4 regions of the Kitasatospora sp. NPDC001309 genome follow, and region 3 is predicted to be linked to each of the others. Evidence: riboswitches for the same ligand, from Rfam matches in the RefSeq annotation. Region 3 holds a riboswitch; each other region holds the start of a gene.

Region 1 (3,028 bases), on a different contig from region 3:
TTGCTGTTGCGCTGGGCGACCAAGGACCGTCCGGCGCCCTTCGCCAGCATCGATCCGTTGCCGACCAGCCGGGCGAGGTCGGGATGGCGGGTGTCGCAGTCGTCGAATCCGGCCTCGACGAAGGTGACGCCGGTGTAGGCGGGTACGGCGGGTGACAGGGCCGGGCGCACCCGGGACCAGGCGCCGTCGGCACCGACCACCAGGTCGAAGTCCTCGGCGGTGCCGTCGCCGTAGTGCAGCCGGCAGGTGCCGTCCGCCAGCGGGGTGACGCCGGTGACGGCACGGTCCCACCGCACCGTGCCCTCGGTGAGCGAGTCCAGGAGCAGACCGCGCAGCTGGCCTCGGTCGATCTCCGGTCGGCCGCCGTCGGCGGAGGGCCCCTGCTGTGCCAGGAGGGTGGCGGTGGCGAAGTCGAGCACGCGCCACTCGTCTCCTTCGGGGCGGGCGAGGGCGTGGAACCGGTCGAGGAGCCCCGCCGCACCGAGCGCGGCCTGCCCGGTGCCGGGATGCATGTCGAGGGAGCCGCCCTGCGGGCGGGAAGCGGCGGATGCCTCGCGTTCGAGGACGGTGACGGAGCGGCCGTGCTGCTGGAGGACTCGGGCGCAGGTGAGGCCGCCGAGGCCGGCGCCGACGATGGCGATGCGGGGATCACGGGCAGAGTGCATGGAAGTGCCCCTCGGGAGGTGGGTCGGTCGCCGGGTGGCCCGGCGCATCACCAAGAAACCACACTCGCTCAATAAGTGCAATGACTACACTTTTGCAGCGAATGCACTTCGCGGTACGGTGGGCGGGTGACCGAACCGACCGGGCGCCGCGAGCGCAAGAAGGCCCAGACCCGCCAGTCCCTGGCCGACGCCGCACTCGAACTCTTCCTCGAACGCGGCTACGACCAGGTCGGCGTCAAGGACGTCGCCGACCACGCCGACGTCTCGGTGACCACCCTGTTCAAACACTTCTCCGGCAAGGAAGCCCTGGTCTTCGACCAGGACGACGAACTGGAGGCAGAACTCGTCGCTGCCGTGCGCGACCGCGCCCCCGGCACGTCGATCCCCCGGGCCCTCCGCGAGCACATGCTGCGGAAGCAGACCCAGCTCGCCGTCCACGCCACCGACCCGCGGTTCGCCGACTTCACGCGCCTGGTGCAGGAGACCCCCGCACTGTGCGACTACGCCCAGCGCATGTGGACGCGCCACGAAGCGGCCCTGGCCAGGGCCGTCGCCGAGGCGGTGGGCGCGCCCGAGGACGACGTCAGCTGCGCCGCCCTGGCCCGCTTCGCCCTGGAGGCCCGCAGCCTCGTCCTGCGGCACGCCGACCCGCGCCGAGCCGCCGACGAGGCCTTCGCGCTGCTCGAACACGGCTGGGCGGCCGCCCACCCGGGCACCTGACCGGTCCGCCGGCCGCCGGCCGCTCCGCTGCGCGTGGTGGCGCTGCGCGCCGCGTGGGCCACTCCTCACGCCTGCCGGGCGCCGTGGTGTCGCGCTCGAACCCTTGACCGGATCTTTTCCGTATCGCCATGATGGGCCGTCAAGTTGTGACTCCGCCCTCGGGGGAAGTCCGGTTCGAGTCCGGCGCTGACCCGCAACGGTAGGCCTCCGACTCCGCGTCGGTGGCGAGCCCGAGTACCCGTCGGCGGAGGTGTGTCGTCCACTCCTCCCGTCGTGGTCTGCGGGCCGGAGCTCAGAGGGCTGCCCGGTGCGTCGCCGAGGCCCTCCGGGCCCCTGTGTGCGGGCCCGGAAAGGTCTCCATGCCCGCGCTCCGCCGCACCCTCGGTCTGCTCGCGATACCCGCCCTCGCCCTTGCCGCCGCGCTCCCGGCGGCCACCGCCGCGAGTGCCGCGCCCGCCGCCCCGACCTCGTCCGGGACGTTCCGCCCCGACGCCGCCGCGGGCGGCTGGCTGGCCCGCCAGCTCGTCGGCGGCGACCACTTCGAGTCCGTCTTCAACGGGACCGCCTACCCCGACCAGGGCCTGACCATCGACGCCGTGCTGGCCTTCGCGGCCTCGCGCAGCTCCGACGACGCCGCCGCGAAGGCCACCGCCTGGCTGGCGAAGCCCGAGGTCATCAGCGGCTACCTCGGCGATGGCACCACCGAGGCCTATGCGGGCGCGACCGCCAAGCTGCTGCTCGCCGTCGAGGTCCGCGGCGGGGACCCGACGGCCTTCGGCGGCGTCGACCTGCCGGCCCGGCTGCGCTCGCTGCAGACCGCCGGAGGCCGCTTCTCCGACCGCTCCCAGTGGGGCGACTACAGCAACGCCTTCGGCCAGTCCCTCGCCCTGATCGCCCTGCACCGCACGCCCGGTGACGCCCCGGCGGCGGCCGTCGACTTCCTGGCGAACAGCCAGTGCGCGGACGGCGGCTTCCCGGTCTCCTTCGGCCAGGCCGCCTGCACCAGCGACCCCGACGCCACCGCGCTCGCCGTCCAGGCCCTCGCCGCCACCGGTCGCGCCGCCAAGGCGAACACGGGACTCGGCTGGCTCACCGCCCACCAGAACGGCGACGGCGGGTTCGCGGCCGCCGGGGCGACCGCCTCCAACGCCAACACCACCGGCCTGGCCACCCAGGCGCTGTTCTCCGGCGGGCGCCTGGCCGCCGGGTTCAAGGGCTGGAGCCGGCTGGTCAAGTTCCAGCAGGACTGCTCCGCCGACCAGGCGGTCCGCGGCGCCGTCGCCTACGACGCGAGCGGTTTCAACGCGGGCAACGGCGCCCGGGCCACGGCACAGGCCGTCCTCGGCCTCGCGGGCACCCCGCTGGCCACGCTGTCCGCCGCCGGTGCACGCCCCGGCGCCCCTACCCTCGCCTGCCCGGCCACGGACACGGCCAGGGACACGGCCACGCCCACGGCCGTGCGCTGAACGAGCCTGACTCCAGGAGGATTTCACCGATGACCGACACCTTCACCGCGGTCCGCCCGGCCCGCCGTGCCCGCCCGGCCCGCCGTACGCTCGGGTCGATCGCCGCTGCGGCGGCCCTCACGGCCGGCCTGCTCGGCGTCTCCGCCGTCCAGGCCCCGCAGGCGCGGGCGGACGCCT
Region 2 (3,028 bases), on a different contig from region 3:
CGCGCCCACCAGTGCCGATACGGGCAGCAGGAGGGCGTGGCGCGGGCCGCAGACGAGGCGGACCACGTGCGGGACGACCAGGCCGAGGAACCCGATGACCCCGGTGTTGGCGACCAGGCAGGCCGTCACCAGCGCGGCGGTGGCGATGAGGACCCACCGGGTGCGCTCGACGTGGACGCCGAGGGAGCGGGCGGAGGTCTCGCCGAAGGCGAAGGCGTCCAGGTCGCGGGCCGAGGAGGCCAGCACCATGACGCCGATCAGGGCGACCGCGGCCAGGAAGACGGCGGTGGGCCACCGTACGCCGGCGACCGAGCCCAGCGTCCACTCCATGACACCGCGCGCCGCGTCGCGGTCCCCGAGGACCAGCACGACGAACGAGGTGTACGCCCCGCACAGTTGGCCCACCGCGATGCCGGCGAGCACCGTCCGGGCGGTCGGCAGCGACCGGGTGCGCGCGCCGGCCAGCACCAGGACGACGACGGCGGTGAGCAGGGCGCCGGCGAAGGCCGCCGTCGCCACCGCGCCGGTGCCCACGGCGCCGGTCACGCCGACGCCGAGGACGATCACGGTCACCGCGCCGGCGGCGGCTCCGTCCGAGATCCCGAGCAGGAAGGGATCGGCCAGGTCGTTGCCGGTCAGGGTCTGCAGCACCGCGCCGCAGACCGCGAGTCCGGCGCCGGTGGCGGCCGCTCCCAGGACCCGGGGCAGCCGCAGCTGCCAGACGATCCGGTCGTCCAGCAGGGTGACCTGCGGGTCGGCGAGTCCGAGTCGGCGCGCCACGACCTCGATCACGGTCGGGAGCGGCTCGTGGTGTGAGCCGACGGCCAGGCCGAGGAGCACGGTGGCCAGCAGCAGGGCCGCACCGACGGCCAGGGCCGCCGTCGCGCGGCCCGGACCGGCGGGCCGCGCGACGGGGTGGGGTGCCGTGGTCATGAAGCCGGGCGCAGCGCGCTCAGCCCCGCCGAGACCCGGGCGGCCCCGTCGGCGAGCCGCACGCCGGGAGTCGACTCCGAGAACGGCACCACCACGAAGGCCTTGCGCCGCACGGCGCCGAGCTTGCTCAGCACCGGGTCGTGCTCCAGGTAGTCGATCTTGGACTGGGCGGTGTCCCAGCCGGCGTCCGCGAGCACGATGGCGTCCGGGTCGGCCGCGACGACCTTCTCCCAGCTCACGTTCTGCCAGCCGCCGGGCAGGTCCGCGAAGACGTTGCGGGCGCCCACGGCGTCGAGCACCAGCTGGGGGCCGCCGTGGCCGGCGCCGACGAAGGGCGACTTGGTGTCCGAGTCGTACCACAGGACCTTCAGGTCCTTGCCCGCGGCCGTCGTCGTGAACCCGGCGAGCTGCTGCTCCTGCTGGTGCTGGATCGCGGCGGCCCGCTCCGGTACGCCGAAGACCTGGGCGACGTCGTGCAGTTCGCCCCACGCGGCCTGCCACGTCGTCGGCGGCACCTGGCTCTTGTCCGAGCAGCCGAACGGGGACAGGTACGACGCTACGCCCTGGCCGCGCAGGTCCTCCCGGGTGCCCGCGACCTTGTCGGTGAACGCGCTGGCGTAGGAGGCGTACAGGAAGTCGGGGCGGGCGGTGAGGAGCTTCTCCTTCGTCGGGTACTTCGCGGAGAGCACCGGGACGGAGTCGTAGGCCGCCTTCCACTTCTCCGGGACGGCATCGTCGAGGTAGGCGGTACCGGCCATGCGGGACTCCAGGCCGAGGGCCAGAGCCACCTCGGTGGCCCCCTCGTTGAGCGTCACCAGCCGTTCGGGCGGCGTGCCGACCGTCACGGTGGTCCCGCAGTTCTCCACGCTGACCGGCGCGGCACCTGCGGACGTCCCGCCGGGCGCGGCGGGCACGGGGGCGCCCGTGCAGGCGCCGAGCGTGCCGAGGAACAGGACGGCGGCGACCGCCCGGCCGACACGTATCGGACCTGTGGGACGTATGGGATGTACGGAGCAAATGGATCGGAACGGACGCGGCTGACCGCTGGGCACGTGTTCTCCAAAACCCTCGTGGAACATGTCGTGCCGTGGCCGGTCTCCTGGCTTCCGCATCGACGTGCCGCGGCCGACCTTCCCGGGCGGCTCCTTCGAGCCCGCCCAGTGGCCCTGACCGCTGGGCGAGCCGGTCAGCGAGGGCCGCGGAACTCCGCGGCAACAGTGGCGAGGGCCGCACCGGACTCAGACCGGTTTCCCGAACACCACGGCGATCGCACGGTATCAGGCGTGGTCAGGGCGGCGGAGTCCGGCTCAGGGTGACGGCCCGACAGCGACGGCCCGCCGCGCGGGGGGCGCGGCGGGCCGGGTTCCTCGGAGCGGGCGGTCGTCAGCCGTGCGTCACGCACTTGTTGGTGCTGTTGGACCACAGGCCCTGGAGGTCGAAGGTGCCGGTGCTCAGGGTGACGTAGGCGTCGAGGTTCTCGCACTCGTCGCCGATCTCACCGCCGCCGCCGTTCCAGCCGATGCTGGGCCAGAAGTCGGTGACCGTCTCCGCGTACTCGTGGGTCTCGGTGGACTCGATGCCGGAGAGCAGCCGCCCGTCGGTGAAGGTGGTGCAGGCGCCCGCCCCGTTGTCCGGGATGTACGGCAGGTTGGTGTAGGCCAGGGTGCCGTAGGAGCTGCTGGTCTTGTCGTGCCAGGCGCAGAAGCCGGAGTTGGGGAAGCCGTCCGGGTGGGTGCCGGTGGGGGAGACCACCACGTACTGGGCGTTGAGGTTGGGCGCCTGGGTGGTGTTGCCGAAGTGGGCGGCGGCCTTGCCCGCCTCGGCGGCGATCTGGGCGGCGGTGGCGTTGGCCGGGGTGGCGGCGGCGTTGTCGAACCAGACGCCGGCCAGCGGGGAGGACGCCGGGTGCTGGACGTGGGTGCCCTTGGTGCCGCAGGTGGTGGTGCCCCTGGCGACGCCCTCGCAGTACTGGCTGAGGATGGTGCCCCAGGTGTCCTGGCTGCCGTAGAGGCCCTTGAACATGTTCTGCATGTCGGGGGCGACCCCGGCTGGGTCGGAGGACCACTGCGAGCCCCAGAACACCAGGTACACCTTG
Region 3 (3,028 bases):
CCTGCCCGGCGGCGGCCGTCAGGCTCACCTCGTGGACCAGCCGGGCGCCGGCCAGTTCCACCGAGACGCCGTCGACCCGCAGGTCCTCCGCGCCGGTCGAAGGGGTCGGGGCCGTCATCGCCGGCCTCCGAAGGCCTGGCCGCGGCGGCGCATCATCAGCAGGAAGGCGGGCACCCCGAGCACCGCGGTGAACACCCCGACGGGCAGTTCGGCGGGTGCCAGCAGGGTGCGGGAGGCGATGTCCACCCAGACCAGCAGCAGCGCCCCGGCGAGCGGCGCGATCGCCAGCACCCGGCGGTGCCCGGCGCCGACCAGCATCCGGGCCAGGTGCGGCATCAGCAGTCCGACGAAGCCGATCGCCCCGCTGACGGCGACCACGGTGCCGGTGACGGCGGCGGTGACCACGAACAGTTCCCGGCGCAGCCGGTCCGGGTCGACGCCGAGCGAGGCGGAGGTCTCGTCGCCCATCGCGAGCGCGTCCAACCGTCCGGCGGCGCAGGCCAGATAGGCCAGTCCGGCCAGGACGGTGGCGGCCGCGATCGGCACCGAGCCCCAGGTGGCGCCGCCGAGGCTGCCGAGCAGCCACATCATGGCGTCCCGGGCGGCCTCGGCGTGGTCGGCGGAGAAGACCATCAGGGTGGTCAGGGCGGAGAAGCCGTAGGAGAGCGCGGTGCCGGTGAGCACCAGCCGCAGCGGGGTGAGCCCGTACGCGGTGCGGGCGGCGAGGTAGACCAGCACCATGGCGAGCAGCGCGGAGCCGAACGCGGAGACCGAGATCGCCCACACCCCGAGCGAGGCGAAGGCGCCGAGCAGCAGGACGGCGTTGGCGCCGACGGCGGCGCCGGAGGAGATGCCCAGGACGAACGGGTCGGCGAGGGCGTTGCGCACCAGGGCCTGGACGGCGACCCCGGTGGCGGCGAGCCCGCCGCCGACCACGGCGGCCAGCAGGGTGCGCGGCAGCCGCAGCTCCCAGACGATCGCGTACGCCGCCGCGTCGCTCGCGTCCAGCCGTCCGCCGGTCAGCCCGGCGCCCAACAGTCGCAGGACGTCCGGGAGTTCGATTCCGGAGGCGCCGAGCGCGACGCCGCAGACCAGGGAGAGCAGCAGGGCGGCGGCGAGGCCGAGGGCGAGCGGGAGGGTCGGTATTCGGCGAACGGGGTCACTCACGGGCGGGCGTGCCTTGCCTCGGGCCGCGGGTGTGCCGGGGCGGGCGCCGGCCGGGGTCGGGCCCGGGCGCCTTCCCCTCGCAGTCCACGGCGAGTTGTCGGGAGTTCAGCGGCCGGGGGCGATCGGGCTGGCCCGGCCCCGGGACCGCGGGCCGTGCTCACCGTTGCGGGTCAGCGCCGGATTCTCACCGGACTTCCCCCTCGGACGCCCTGGCAGCATAACAGCCACTCAGGGTAGGCAACCCTTACCGGGGTCCGTTCCCGGGGCGGGGGCACGGGAACGCACGACCGCCCCCGTCCGACGGTGCGGACGGGGGCGGCCGGGTGGCGACGCGTCAGGCTCAGGCCTGCTTGGTCTCCCAGAAGATCTTGTCGACCTCGGCGATCAGGTCCAGCAGGGCCTGGCCGGTGGCCGGGTCGGTGGACGCCTTGGCGGCCGAGGCGGCCTTCAGGGTGTCGTTGATCAGCTGGTGCAGCTGCGGGTACTTCTCGAAGTGCGGGGCCTTGAAGTAGTCGCTCCACAGCACCGAGATGTGGTGCTTGACGGCCTCGGCGCGCTGCTCCTTGATGATGATGGCGCGGGCGCGGAAGTGCGGGTCCTCGTTGGCCTGGTACTTCTCCTGGGTGGCCTTGACCGACTCGGCCTCCAGCTTGGCCTGGGCGGGGTCGTAGACACCGCACGGCAGGTCGCAGTGGGCGTGAGCAGTGGCACGCGGTGCAAACAGACGAGAGAACATGGGAGTCCTTCCTTAGATCGTCTTCCCGCGCCCGAGATTACCCTTCCGGCCTCCGGGTTTCGCGGCCGGGCGGTGGGCCTAGGGCGAAAGACGGACCCGGAACCGGGGTAATCCGGACATCGAACGGATGACGGTCCGTACGGCAGACTGGGGCGGTCGGTCCGGGAGGAGGAGCCATGGCGCGGAGCGCGGAGCCGCAGGGCGGCGGGCAGGGCGGCGCGGTGCCGTTCGGGCTGGTCGACGTGACGGGCCCGTCGATGGTCCCGACCCTGCGCGAGGGCGACCGGCTGCTGGTCCGCTACGGGGCGCCGATCCGGCCCGGCGCGGTGGTGCTGTTCCGGCACCCGTTCCAGCAGGACCTGCTGGTGGTGAAGCGGGCCGCCGAGCGCCGCCCGAAGGGCTGGTGGCTGCTGTCCGACAACCGTCCGGTGGACAGCGACAGCCGCAGCTACGGCCCGGTCCCGGACGAGCTGGTGCTCGGCCGGGTGCTGCTGCGGCTGCGGCCGAGCCCCGCCTGGCTGGCGCCGGGCCGCGGGCTGGAGCGGCTGCTGCTCGGCCCCCGGCTGGCCCGGGTGCCGGGCCTGGCCCGGCGGTTCGGGGTCTTCGTCGACGAGCTCTGAGCCCCGGCCGGCTACTGCCCGGTGCCCAGCGCGGCCTCGGCCTCCAGCCGCTTGCGGGCCCGGTACGCGGCGACGTTGGCGCGGGTCGCGCAGCGGTCGGAGCAGTAGCGGCGGGAGCGGTTGGTCGAGGTGTCCAGGTAGGCGTTGCGGCACGGCGCGGCCTGGCAGATGCCGAGCCGGTCGGCGCCCAGTTCGGTGAGGTGCACGGCCAGGCCCATGCAGGCGACGGCGCTGAAGTGCGCGGTGGCGGTGGGCGAGTTGTCGGCCAGGTGCAGGTGCCAGCGCGGCCGGCCGGCGTCGTCCAGGTAGTCGTGCCCGGAGACCAGCGGGCTGACGGGGTACTCCATCAGCAGGCTGTTCAGCAGGTCGACGGACCGGATCTCGTCCCCCTCGGCGGCGGCCTCGAACACTCCGCGCAGCCTGGTCCGCACCGCCCGCAGCCGGGGCACGTCGGACTCGTCGGCCAGCGCGGCGGCGCGGGAGGAGTCGGAGAAGAGGGCGCGCA
Region 4 (3,028 bases), on a different contig from region 3:
CACGGCGACCCGCAGCACGTCCGCCCCCAGCGGCCCGCGCCCGTCCACCCGGTCCACCACGGTGGACAGGTCCAGCGAGTCCTCGGCGTCCAGCCACAGGCCCGGCAGCATCGGCAGCGTGCCCAGCACCGGACGGCCGGTCAGCTCGTGCAGCATCTCCAGCCCGGGCGCCAGCAGCCGGGCGTCACCGCGGAACTTGTTGACGAACCAGCCGGCCACGTGCCGCTGGTCCTCCGCCGACAGCAGCGCCAGCGTCCCGTACATCGCGGCGAACACCCCGCCGCGGTCGATGTCCCCGACCACCACCACCGGCAGCGCGGCGGCCGTGGCCAGGCCCATGTTGGCGATGTCCCGGTCGCGCAGGTTGATCTCGGCGGGGGAGCCGGCGCCCTCGCACACCACCACGTCGTAGCGGGCGCGCAGATCGGCCAGGCACTCCAGCGCGCGCTCCAGCAGGACGGGCTTGCGCTCCCGGTAGTCCAGCGCGCCCACCTCGGCCACCGGCCTGCCCAGCAGCACCACCTGGCTGCGGCCGTCCGCGCCCGGCTTGAGCAGCACCGGATTCATCGCCGCCTCCGGCTCCACCCGGGCGGCCTGCGCCTGCATCGCCTGGGCGCGGCCGATCTCGGCCCCGTCGGCGGTGACGAAGGAGTTCAGCGACATGTTCTGCGCCTTGAACGGCGCCACCCGCACGCCCTGGCGGGCCAGCCACCGGCAGATCCCGGCCGTCACCACGCTCTTGCCCGCGTCCGAGGTCGTCCCCGCGACCAGCAGTGCGTTGGTCATGCCCCACCCCTCTTCCTCATCAGCATGCGCAGCAGGACGTGCCCCGCGACCGTCGTACCCAGCGCCAGCGCGCCCACCCGCCGGGACAGCGTGCAGGCCCGCTCGATGTCGTCCACCGTCACCGGCCGCAACTCGGCACCCAGGACGGGCCGGTGCTCCACCCGCTCCCCGTACCGCAACGTCCCGCCCAGCCGGACCCCGACCGCCCCCGCGAAGGCCGACTCGGCCTGGCCCGCGTTCGGGCTCGGGTGCGCGGAGCCGTCCCGGCGCCAGACCCGCCAGGCGGTCCGGGGCTCGGGCGCGGCGGCCACCGTCAGCAGGGCCGTCAGCCGGGCGCCCGGCCAGCCCGCCACGTCGTCCAGCCGGGCCGAGGCCCAGCCGAAGCGGGCGTAGCGGGGCGAGCGGTGGCCCACCATGGCGTCCAGGGTGTTCACCGCGCGGAACGCCAGCAGCCCCGGCGTGCCCGCCAGGGCACCCCAGGCCAGTGCGTTCACCACGGCATCCGCCGTGTTCTCGGCCACCGACTCGACCACCGCCCGGGCGATCTGCTGCCCGTCCAGGGCACTCGGATCCCGCCCGCACAGGTGCGGCAGCCGCTCCCGGGCCGCCGTCAGGTCGCCTGCGGCCAGCGAGCGTCCGACGGTGCGGGCCTCCCGGGTCAGCGAGGTGCCGCCGAGCACCGTCCAGGTCGCCGCCGCCGCCAACGCGGCCCGGCCCAGCGGACGGCGCCCGACCGTACGGTCCAGGGCGAGCGCGCCGGCCGCGACCGCACCCACGCACACCGCGGTGTACCCGGCACCGGCCGCCCGGTCGTCGCGCCACAGCCGCCGCTCCAGCCGCCCCGCGGCCGTGCCGAACAGGGCGACGGGGTGGCCGCGGCGCGGGTCGGCGTACCGGGCGTCGGCGGCGTAGCCCACGACGGCGCCCACCGCGAAGGCCGCGGCCCGGGTCAGCGGGCGCACAACATCGAGAAGCCGGGGATCCAACCGGGCGGGGCAGCCTGCATCGCGTGGGTGTCCTCACTCAGGGTCCGCGCCCTGGATCGACGTACCGGGGGCGAGAGTCTCCTGGCTTCCGGGTCCGACGCACCCCCGGGCCTTCCAACGGCCCCTGACGGTCCGCCGTGGCACTTTCCGAGCGTGCTCCCCGGTGACAGTGGCGGGACCGCGCCGGACTCGCACCGGCTTCCTCTCCATGCCTCCGTTTGGCCCCAGGATCCCATCACGCGCCCGAACCGGGAGTCAACCGAGGTCACGGAGGGGTTGGTCACACGACGCACCCGCCCCCGCCCTGTGCGATCGCCCAGTACCACCAAGAGCCCGGCGCCCCCGCTTCGTGCGTTCGGCGGCTGGGGCCGCGCCGCAGGCCACGCCTACGGTTCGGCCATGCGCCGCAGAAAGCCCCCCGTCGCCGCCCCCGCCCCGGTGCCGTTCTCGCCGGAGGCCGCCCGGGCCCACCGAACCGGCCTCGGGCTGACTCCCGAGCAGGTCGCCGAGGGCATGGCCGCACACGGCGTCCGACTGCTGCCCGGCCACGTCCTCGCCTGGGAGGACGGCGTGCTGCGCCCCGGCGAGACCGAGTTCATCGCCCTGGCCCGCGCCCTCTGGTGCCCGGCCGCCGCCCTGATGCCCGGCCACCCCGTCAGCCTGCGCGACCACCGCCTCGCCCGGGAACTCCCCCCGGAAACCGTCGCCGAACGGGTCGGCATCCCCCTGCCCACCTACCGCCAGGCCGAACTGACCGGCGACTGGGACGGCGACCCGGACCAGACCCACGCCCTCGCCCAGGTCCTCGGCCTGCGCCTCACCGAACTCGTCGAGGCCACCGGCCGCCGCGAGGCCCTCGACGCCCTGCTCCGCCAGTGCGTGGCCGGCCGCTGGCAACCCCACCTCCGCCCGATCGCCCGCCTCGTCCCCGTCCCCGAACCCGACCTCGCCGCCGTCCTCCCCGTCCTCCACCAGGAACACCACATCCCCTCCCACTGGGGCACCACCACCCACCCCACCACCCCACCCCTCACCCCCCGCTTCTGGCACCTCCTCAGCACCCACCACCCCACCATCCCCGTCTGACCGGCACCAACCCACTGCGGGCGTACAGGCACGGGCGCGCGGGCAACGCCCCGCGCGCCCACCACCCCCTCCCCCCACCACCCGCCCAAGGCGAGAGGGACGCGCTGCGGGAGGGGGCGGTGGAGGGGGTGGGTGCGGAGAGGGGCGTTGCGGGTGATTTTCAGACCGCC

The links. A riboswitch is a leader RNA that binds a small molecule or an ion and turns the genes downstream of it on or off. The one in region 3 is predicted to bind cobalamin.
Region 1: another riboswitch for cobalamin. It lies ahead of ACFY2K_RS16900 (peptidase); the one in region 3 lies ahead of ACFY2K_RS02610 (FecCD family ABC transporter permease).
Region 2: another riboswitch for cobalamin. It lies ahead of ACFY2K_RS34460 (ABC transporter substrate-binding protein); the one in region 3 lies ahead of ACFY2K_RS02610 (FecCD family ABC transporter permease).
Region 4: another riboswitch for cobalamin. It lies ahead of ACFY2K_RS18265 (cobalamin biosynthesis protein); the one in region 3 lies ahead of ACFY2K_RS02610 (FecCD family ABC transporter permease).

Annotation. Positions count from the first base shown of each region.
Region 1 is NZ_JBIAXC010000014.1:93,709-96,736, reverse strand. It holds gene ACFY2K_RS16910 (FAD-dependent oxidoreductase) at 1-665, opposite strand, end outside; gene ACFY2K_RS16905 (TetR/AcrR family transcriptional regulator) at 792-1,385, shown strand; cobalamin riboswitch at 1,498-1,646, shown strand; gene ACFY2K_RS16900 (peptidase) at 1,745-2,851, shown strand; gene ACFY2K_RS16895 (flagellar hook-length control protein FliK) at 2,881-3,028, shown strand, end outside.
Region 2 is NZ_JBIAXC010000047.1:1,899-4,926, forward strand. It holds gene ACFY2K_RS34455 (FecCD family ABC transporter permease) at 1-933, opposite strand, end outside; gene ACFY2K_RS34460 (ABC transporter substrate-binding protein) at 930-1,847, opposite strand; cobalamin riboswitch at 2,005-2,211, opposite strand; gene ACFY2K_RS34465 (hypothetical protein) at 2,317-3,028, opposite strand, start outside.
Region 3 is NZ_JBIAXC010000002.1:75,648-78,675, forward strand. It holds gene ACFY2K_RS02605 (ABC transporter ATP-binding protein) at 1-118, opposite strand, end outside; gene ACFY2K_RS02610 (FecCD family ABC transporter permease) at 115-1,167, opposite strand; cobalamin riboswitch at 1,263-1,408, opposite strand; gene sodN (superoxide dismutase, Ni) at 1,508-1,903, opposite strand; gene sodX (nickel-type superoxide dismutase maturation protease) at 2,080-2,523, shown strand; gene ACFY2K_RS02625 (CGNR zinc finger domain-containing protein) at 2,535-3,028, opposite strand, start outside.
Region 4 is NZ_JBIAXC010000016.1:75,431-78,458, reverse strand. It holds gene ACFY2K_RS18270 (cobyric acid synthase) at 1-786, opposite strand, end outside; gene ACFY2K_RS18265 (cobalamin biosynthesis protein) at 783-1,748, opposite strand; cobalamin riboswitch at 1,847-1,978, opposite strand; gene ACFY2K_RS18260 (transcriptional regulator) at 2,172-2,858, shown strand.